Regions from separate parts of the Undibacterium sp. Tian12W genome, predicted to be linked through region 1. Evidence: predicted binding sites of a transcription regulator. Region 1 holds the regulator's gene; the other holds the start of a gene.
The links. The regulator FliA, encoded in region 1, starts transcription of late flagellar genes. The targets are predictions, from matches to a motif close to CTAAAGTTTNNNNNNNNNNNGCCGNTA.

Region 1 (4,897 bases):
TACTGCAAAAAAATAATAATCAGGCCGGCTCCATGTATGGGCCCAACGGTCAATCGACCGTCAAAACTACGCTCGGCAAGGGCTATATCGCTACCTGATCGAGCTTGCACGATCCTGCTTGCGCATTGATGACGCTCTGGTGATTTCGCCGGAGACTATCTCTGATCACGACTTCCTTACCTTTATCGAACTGCGCTGAACATACTCAGCTGACAATACTGCGCTGACTATCCCGCCCGCAACTGGCAAAACTTCTTAATCTCCAGGATTTTCAGGCTTTCAAGGCCCCGGCGCCGTGCCAGACAAGGATGCCGCCACTGGCCGCGCCGCTTGTGCAGGCAATGATGTTGCTGCCGGCCCAGATGCCGGGCTCAAGGGTACCTCTACCGCAGGCTCAGGCAATACTGCCAGTATGGTGACGGATACGCGCCTGTTCCTGGCTCGCCCTTCCGGTGTGTCATTATCACTGACAGGCAGTTTTGCCCCCTGCCCTACAGCAGTCACACGGTTTTCATCCACCCCATTTTCAGTGAGCAAACGGGCAACCGTACTGGCGCGTACAGCCGACAATTCCCAATTTGACGGGAAGATGGGGTTATTGATAGGCAGATTATCAGTATGCCCCTCGACCTGTATCGCATGGGTATCAATCTTGAGAACACCGGCAATCGCCCTCAGTGCCTGTATGGAATCGACATTCAGGCGCGCATCACCAGGAGCGAACAAAAGACTGGCATTGATTTCTATAGTGATACCACGGCTAGTCTGAGTGACCCTGACCTTGCCTTCGCGCACCAGTGGCTCCAGCACGGTCATAATATCTTTGGCCATGGTCGTCATTTGCGCTTTTTCTTTGCGCAAACCTTCATTGATACGGTTTTTAACCAGAGGCAAGGGATCGAGCTTGATTTTTTGCTCAATCTGCGCATCGACAGGCTTGGGATTCACCGTCATGACTTTGCCAAAGGCACCGGTCAGTGAGTTGGACAAGACCCGGTATTTACCCTCATTCAACGAAGAAATGGCATACATGACAACAAAAAAGGCAAACAGCAAGGTAATAAAATCCGCGTAAGAAACCAGCCATCTCTCATGGTTGTCTGGTTCTTCGTGATATTTTTTCCTTGCCATAAGTATATTTTTTCAGTTTCACTGCATCGCTTAATTGCGATGGTTGGTCAGTCTTTCTTCCACCACACGCGGGCTGTCACCCAGAGCGATACTATAAAAAATATCAGACAACATTTCACGGCGCGTAACTTCGCGGCCTATGATTTCTTTTAATTTATTGCTGATTGGCAAAAACAACAAATTGGCCATGCCCACACCGTAAATAGTGGCAACAAAGGCAACAGCGATGCCGCCACCGAGTTTGGACGGGTCGCTCAGATTTTCCATCACATGGATAAGCCCCAGCACCGCCCCCAAAATGCCTATGGTAGGTGAATAACCACCGGCAGCATCCCAGATTTTGGCAGCCTGGCGTTGCTCCATTTCATACAGTGAAATATCGACATCAAGTATGTCTTTCAGGCGTATCGGGTCTATGCCATCGATCACCAGACGCAGGCCCTTGCTGATGAAAGGGTCGGATGAGGCATTCATATAACGCTCAAGGCTCAAAAAACCTTCACGCCTGGCAACCACACTCCAGATCAAAGCATCTGCGATATTTTTTTTACTGCTGTCTGGTGGTTCAGAAACGATCCAGCGCAGCATGCGCACGCCACGCCTGAAGGTATTGAGCCGGCTTTGCAGCAGCACGGCGCCCAGCGTACCCACCACCACGATGACAAAGGCAGCGGGTTGCACCAGAGAAGACAGGCGCCCGCCTTCCATCAACTGTCCGGTGACTATGCCAAATATCACCAGTACCAATCCGATTACGCTAGCCCAGTCCACGCTTTCTCCCTTAAGTATGCCCTGAGCCTGGCAACCGCCTGACTATGTAATTGTGAGACCCGTGACTCTGATACCCCCATCACGGCACCAATTTCCTTGAGATTCAACTCCTGCTCGTAGTACAGACCCATCAGCAGTTTCTCGCGCTCCGGCAAGCTGTCTATCGCACCGATGACGGCGTCACGGAAGTCGTCATTCAGCAAATCCTGCAGCGGATCGCCAGAAAAATCGGAGCAATAGTGGTCAAGGAAATGCTCCTTTGTGTCGGCATCATGAAAGTCTTCGTAATAGACGAGTTGATGCCCGCCGCTGTCGGTCAGCAGGTTCTGGTACTCTTCCAGGCTCAGCTTGAGTGACTTCGCCACCTCGGTTTCCAGCGGTGGCCTGCCCAGCTTTTGCTGTAGCACATTCATGGCATTTTCTATCTTGCGCATGTTCTGGCGCACGCCACGCGGCAGCCAGTCACTACTACGCAATTCATCCAGCATGGCACCCCGTATGCGTTGTACCGCATAGGTTTCAAACTGGGCGCCATGGGTATCTTCGTAGCGGTTAACGGCATCCAGCAGGCCTATCATACCGGCCTGCACGAGATCGTCCACCTCCACACTGGGAGGCAGGCGCGCCTTCAACTGGTAAGCCAGACGCTTGACCAGAGGCGCATGCTCCCTCAAAAGGAAGTTTTTATCTGATTTTCCGCTCGCGGTGTACATTTTTCTGATTACATTCCGAGACCGACACCCAGCTCAGGGACTCCCTCTGCACATAAGGTGGAACGCGCGGTCTTTGCCAATTGTTCAGCCAGCCGGGAGAATGCCAGCGAAGCAAGGGCTTTAGGAAAAGCATCAATCACAGAGCGTCCCAAATGTGCAGCCTTTCTTACGTGTTCATCTTCCGGCACATGGCCAACGTAGTGCAGTGGCACCGCCAGGTAACGGCTGGCCGCCTGCGCCATATTCGTATAAATCAATCTTGCCTCTTTTTCCGATGCACCGGACACTAAAATACCATAACCGCGCCGACCCAGCCTGTTGCTCACACGCTTGATCAATCCATAAGCAGCCTTGATCATGGCAGGATCAGCAGAAACCTGTATCACCAGCTCGCTGTCATCCAGCGTCGCCAGCGGAAAACTGTCATCCAGGTTGATCTCGCTATCCACGATCACCAGGTCCGCACGGTTGGCCGCCACATCAAACACTTTGGACAATTGCCGCGTATTTTCTGGCGGCAGCCATGCATGACGGGCCAGCATCGTCACCGACAGGCCAGCAGCCACCAATTTGACTGCTTCCTTCATTGTACGCTGTTGTCTCGCTACATCCAATAAGGTCTGATCAAGGTTCGCATTCAACCAGGCACCGACACTGTTTTCTGAAGAGCGTGTATCCACCATCAAGACCTGGTTACCCTGGCGTGCCAGTGACACCCCCAGATTCACCAGCATGCCGCTCTTTTCATCTTCCCTCAAGGCGGACAAAAAGGTAAATACCCGTGGTTTTGGCCCCGCCAGCATGCGGCGCAGGCCTTCTGCCTGATCGAAACTAGCCAAGGGACACCTCCTGACCAGCACGTCCTGATGCTTGTGCGGAAACTGCACCCGCCATCAGCAACGGTAATTCTTCATCCAGATAACGGAAAGCTGCCGTCTCACGCTTGAGTTTGAAAGCGCGGTCGATCAAATACAATTTATTGGCTATATGCAGATCCTCGGGCACACGCTGGCCGCTGGCGATGTAATACACCATGAGTTTCTGGCGTATCGCGATATCCAGTGCACCACCGATAGTCGCCGCTTCATCAAGCTTGGTCAGGATGCAGCCTGCCAGGCCATTGCCCTGATAGGCGCGTACAACTTCGCTCAAGGTTTCGCCTGTTGAAGTCGCATTCAGGCACAACAAACGCTTTACCGGAGTGTCTGTTCCAGACAACATCGCCACCTGTTCAGTCACCATTTTGTCGCGCTGACTGACACCGACAGTATCGATCAGGACGGTATGCTTGTTCTTGAGCTCGGACAAGGCAATGCGCAAATCTGCCTCATCCTTGACCGCATGCACCATCACGCCGAGGATTTTGCCGTAGATGCGCAATTGTTCAAAGCCACCGATACGATAACCGTCAGTCGTGATCAATGCCAGCTTGGAAGGGCCATGGCGCATCACGCAACGGGCAGCCAGCTTGGCCGTAGTCGTGGTCTTGCCCACACCGGTAGGGCCGACCAGGGCATACACGCCACCTTTTTCCAGCATTTCGTTTTCATTGTCGATAGTAGAAAGATTGCGCACCAGCACATTCTTGACCCAGTCCAGACCATTTTCAAGCTTGCCAGTTTCAGGCAGTTTTTCTACCAGGTAGCGTGACAGACTGGCGCTAAAACCGGTAGCCAGCAACTCACGCAGGATTTCTGCTTTTTGTGGCTGACGTTTTTGCGTTTGTGTCCAGGAAATTTCTGCCAGCTGAGATTCCAGCATGCTGCGCATGGCCCGGATTTCTGACATGACATCATTCAACTCATTGGCATTGACAGGTGCCTCGATGTCACTGGCAAAGCTGCTCGCACCTGTCTGTGATTTGAAGGTTGGCACATTCATGCTCCGCTCTACTTGCCTTTCCAGAGGGCGATGCAAGCTGACTGCGTCCTCATTCTGGAAGCGTGGCGCAAAGCGTGGCACCTGAGGTACCTGCGGAATTGGCTGCATCTCTGGCATTGCAAGTGCGTCTGCAGCATCCGGTGCAATAGAGTTGATGGCTTCGTCGGCCATGGCCAGAATCTCCACCTTGCCGCCCACATTACGGTTGGACAGGATCACGGCATCTGCCCCCAAAGCATCGCGCAACATGCGCAATGCTTCGCGAGAAGTATTCGCGGTAAATTTTCTGACGTTCATGATTGACCTCCGACCAGACTGGTGACTCTAATGGTTTTTGTTTCAGGTACTTCTGCGTGTGACAAGACTTTAAGTTGCGGCAAATTGCGGCGCAGGAAGCGTGA
Region 2 (4,897 bases), on a different contig from region 1:
AATCGTGTCCAGGGCTGTAAATTGTGCCCGGTAGCGTGCTTCTGTATCGAACAGGCGGCTATTCAAGATATCCCTTTGCTTGCCTATGTCCTTGATGCTGCGGTTGATACCATCTGTTGCGCTTGATATCGAGCCGGAAGTACCAACTACCGTGGACAAGAGAGAGGATACCTGAGACGCATAACCTCTTGAGAAATTGACCGTACCGCGGGCACCAAGTGAGCCGCCGCTGATCAATATTTTCAAACCTTCGGCATCCGAGCCAGTCGCTCCCGTTAGATACTGTCCGCTGCCAGCAGCGGTAATGCCATTCAGTTTGCCTGCTACGTCCACGCCCGCAGTACCGTTCAGCACCGTGCCGGTAAAGCTGGCAGCACCAGTGCCTGTGCCATCCGCCAGATTCACATTCGATGCACTACCATAGCGGGTTGATTGCAATTGCAACTGACCGCTGCCATTGATCGTGGCAGTAACTGTCGAGCTATTGTCTTTGAATGTGGAGTTGCCGTTGATCGAAGTCTGCAGCAAAGTTGCCAGTGAAGATGCCGTGTAAGTACCTGCAGCCAGCGACACCAGAGAAGTTTTGCCATCCAGGGTTACATTGATGGCCGTGTTAGCGGCAATGGTAGTGCTGGCAGCAGTCAGATCCAGATCACCTTGCAAACCACCTTGCGTGGCAATGGCTGTGACTTCCAGGCCATAAGCACCTTGCTTGGTCGCGCTGGTGGAGCTGGTATAACTGACCAGGCTATCTGTTGCTTTGCCGACAGAGGCAAACAGACCGCTGATTTCATTGAAATTCGTCGACAAGGCGGTATTCAGCTTGGATGAATCCACGGAAAGCGTGCCATCTTTCTGGAAACTGATGCCTATGCTGGCGAGGCTCGTAATATTCCCCCCCAGTCCGTTGACGGCGGTACTGAGTGTCGACCTGATCTGGCTTTGTACATTCCTGGCGGTAGAGTCGCCAATCAGAATGCCGCCTTTTTGAGTACTTGCATCATAACCAGTCAGGGTCTTCAACGTTGCCTGAAAATCATTAAAGCCTTTGACAAAACCGTTAATGGCAGATTGTATGCCGCTGGTATTGGCGCTCAATGACAAACTGGTCGTGCCCACTTTACTCAGGTTCAGGGTTGTGCCCTGTATGGCACCTGTTACTGCATTGGATGTACTGGAAATGGCAATGCCATTGACAGACAGCGCCGCATTTTGTGCCGTTGTTGTTTCAGTAAAGTTTTGTGTCCCTGCCGGATCATAATTTACCAGGCTTTGGATGGCGGCATCACCAGTAGCAGTGATTTTCAAACTGGACGTAGCGCCAGTTTTTGCTGAAGTGAGCACAAGATGGTAGGGCGTGGCGCTACCGTCGCCAACGATGGCCGCAGTTGCGCCTACTTTTGCTGCGTTAATTGCATCGCGAATACCCTGCAACGAGTTGTTGGCACCATCAATCGTCACTGTGCCGATTGACTGCGTCGCATCCTGGGTGAAAGTGGAGCCTGTATACACACCATTAGCAGAAGTGCCGCCAGCAATGGTGCCAAATTCAAAGTTGATGGTCGTGCTGGTGCCACTTCCTATACTGGCCGTGGAACTGAGCTGACCAGCGCTGGAAATGGTTTGCGCCTGTGCCAGCTTGGTGACATTGACGTTATAGCTACCTTGAGTAGAAACGCTGGTGGTGGTGGCAGACAAAATTGAGCTGTCGCCTGCAGAAGCAGTAAGCGACTGAAAAGTGCCCAGATTACTGAGGCCGGTAACATTGGACTGAAAAACGCTGAGCGCGCTGTTAAGCGTGCCATAAGCAGATAGCTTTGCCTGAAAACTGGCTTCTTTCTTCGCCAGTGTAGTCAGAGGCTGACTCTCCACCTGCATTAATTTGGTAATGAGACCGTTGACGTCCAGATTGGCGCCTAAGCCTGTCGATTGTATGCCCACATTGTTCCCCTTGTCAGACCGTACTGTACTAAATTATCGGCAAAGACAAACCAGACTTTAGAGGGGAATTTACATGCCAATTTAAAACTTAGATGCAGGACTGACTATATGATTAGCTAATTACGCTTGTTGTTTGATCAGTAAACCCTGTAGTTTATCCAGAGAGCGCGAGATTTCAAGGGCTTCCTCGGACGGAATCTGGCGTAAAACTTCTTTGGTTTGCAGATCAACCACCTTAACGACGACTTTATTACTATGTTCTTCCACACTGAATTCGAGTGATTGTGACAGAGACTGGATTGTCTTGTTGATATCATCGACAGCTTTAGTCACTTTGTCGAATTCCGGCGGTGCGGATGCAGAAGAGGCTGCTTTGACGGCATCAATGGTTTGCGTTGACGTTGCGGCAGACCTTGAAACGGGGGAGCTGGTATCGGGGCCTACTGCACGGTCAGTGATCAGTTGTCCTGATGGAGATGCACTCCCTATCGACCGGATGTCCATGATCTTTTCCTTCAAGAAAAATACCCCTGATCAAACAAATGACCAGGGGGACATGCTTTATGCTTTAAGTATAGACCTAATTTACATAAGCCTACTTCTATTAGCCACGCAACAGGGCCAGAACGCCGTTTGGTAAGCCATTAGCCTGAGCCAAAATCGCTGTACCAGCTTGTTGCAACACTTGACCACGTGTCAGAGACGCTGTTTCTTGGGCGAAATCTGCATCACGGATACGGCTGCGGGATGCTGTCAAGTTTTCAGAGTTAGTCTGCAAACTTTCGATCGCGGAAGAGAAACGGTTTTGATACGCACCCAGAGAAGCGCGGGAACTATTGATAGACTGCAAGGCCGCATCAATGGTCGTCAGCGCGGCGGTGGCCCCGGCAGCTGTACCCAGGTTCAGAGAGGAAACACCTGCACCAACGGTTACCGAAGCAGAAGTAAAGGCACCTGTCAGATTGGCAGCTGTCAAACCAGTACCAGTACCGTTAGCCAGAGTGATACCAGCAGAACTAGTGGAGGTCAGGGACAGTGTTGAAGTGCTTACGTCAGTTGCACCTGTTGCAGATACGGTAATACCTGTATTTGCAGCGGCAGCGGCAGCGTTTGTGCTGGCTGTTACAGTGATGTTACGGCCATCGGCAGCAGCCAGTGCAACTGCACCAGTTGATGTATTGAATGTTGCTGTAACGCCTGTTTGTGTGCTGATTGCATTAACTGCAGCAGCTACTTGAGCACCACGTTGTGCGCCGGAAGTAGATGCATTCAAGGCACCCAGATTTACGCCGTTAATAGTGATGTCGCCAGAGGCAATGGCTGTAGCCGCTGTACTTGCAGTACCTGCAATAGTTGTTGAACCAACAGTTGCTGTAACACCTGTGCTGCCGCTGATTGCATTGATTGCTGCTGCTTTGGAGATGCCGCTAGCTGTAGAGTTGGAGAAAGAAACACCATCTGCTGCAGAAGCACCAACTTGGTAGCCATTGATGGACAAGTCACCAGCAGCCAGGGCTGTAGTAGTAACTGCACCGGCACCGGCAACTGTTGTTGCGTAGCTGGAAGATGCACCAACACCCAGGGCGCTAGATTTTGCGCTGGAGATGGAAGCGATACTGATTTGATCGTTTGCTGTACCGTTGGCACCGACTTGGAAAGTTTGTGCAGAGAAGCTACCGTCAAGCAGATTCACGCCGTTGAAGTTAGTGCTGCTGGCAACGCGGTTGATCTCAGAAATCAGCTGACTTGCTTCGTTGTTCAGAGCAGCACGATCAGAAACGCTGTTGGAGCCGTTGGCAGATTGTACGGCCAGATCACGGATACGTTGCAAGTTGGAACCGATTTGTTGTAATGCGCCCTCAGCGGTTTGCGCCAGAGAGATACCGTCGTTTGCATTACGTGCAGCTTGATTCAAGCCGCCGATTTGAGAAGACAGACGTTCGGAAATAGCCAGACCAGCAGCATCATCTTTAGCGCTATTAATACGCAGACCGGAAGACAGACGTTGCAGGGATGTGTTCAGCGCAGATTGCGATGTAGTCAAGTTACGTTGTGCATTCAGCGATGCAATATTGGTATTAATAACAGCCATGGTAATTCTCCCTAAGTTATTCAAATTGGCGTAGTAGCCTGAAACTTTGGTCTTTCGTGCTGACTATTGGACCGCCGTTGTAAAGGGTATCGGTAGAGACTAAAAAAGTTTTAGCGTGTTTCTGAAAATAAATCTTATTTTTTTCGCTCAAGTTTTTTTAGCCATTCCGCTTGTCGGCGCTTTTTTTAAATACTTTAGGGTCTAATTTGATTTAGTTTTGGGGCTTTATTTAACACATGGAAACAAAATCATTGGCTATAAAATAAGCCTGAGCATGGTGGTTTCTGGTATTTTCCAGTCTGGACATGCAGTTTTAATCATTTTGCTTACTTAATTTGTAAGTCAGATGAGGCAATTGTAAAAAAGTTTAATGATAAAAAGCTGACTTGGGGACTGGACATGGCAAAAACGAGTTTTGATGCGCGAAAAGCAATGCGCGATGTTCATCGACTTTTCGATGCTGGTTCTGTATCCGACGCCAGGCAAGGCTGCCTGACTATCATCAGGCATTTTCCGCGCCACGCGGAAGCTCTATATGCCCTGGCCAGAATGGCTGGTGACGCGGATGAGAGTGACGAAGCCATGGGATATCTGAAGCTGGCTTTTGACGTCATGCCTCATTTTCCTGACAACAGGAAGATTGCTTTCGGCATATTCAATAAATATTTACTGGCGAAACAGTACCCCCAATTGGAAGAGGCCGGCCTTTGGCTATCAACTTATTTGCCACGGGACGGTATCGTTTGGGACTATATAGGTGTAGCCAGGATAGAGCAGGCCAAGTTTCCGCAAGCACTTGACGTGTTAAGCAAGGCAATTACCTTGTTACCAAATAACCCACACATACTTGCCAATATGGGCAAC

Region 2: a site for FliA is predicted at 1,976-2,002, ahead of fliD (flagellar filament capping protein FliD). Genes of this name have one in related genera too.

The regions. Positions count from the first base shown of each region.
Region 1 is NZ_JBMPPK010000014.1:92,339-97,235, reverse strand. It holds gene ACO0LI_RS18565 (flagella synthesis protein FlgN) at 1-98, shown strand, start outside; gene motD (flagellar motor protein MotD) at 280-1,131, opposite strand; gene ACO0LI_RS18555 (flagellar motor protein) at 1,162-1,902, opposite strand; gene ACO0LI_RS18550 (RNA polymerase sigma factor FliA) at 1,884-2,615, opposite strand; gene ACO0LI_RS18545 (MinD/ParA family ATP-binding protein) at 2,624-3,454, opposite strand; gene flhF (flagellar biosynthesis protein FlhF) at 3,447-4,793, opposite strand; gene flhA (flagellar biosynthesis protein FlhA) at 4,790-4,897, opposite strand, start outside.
Region 2 is NZ_JBMPPK010000019.1:50,658-55,554, reverse strand. It holds gene fliD (flagellar filament capping protein FliD) at 1-1,941, opposite strand, end outside; gene ACO0LI_RS22485 (flagellar protein FlaG) at 2,062-2,445, opposite strand; gene ACO0LI_RS22480 (flagellin) at 2,546-4,033, opposite strand; gene ACO0LI_RS22475 (tetratricopeptide repeat protein) at 4,433-4,897, shown strand, end outside.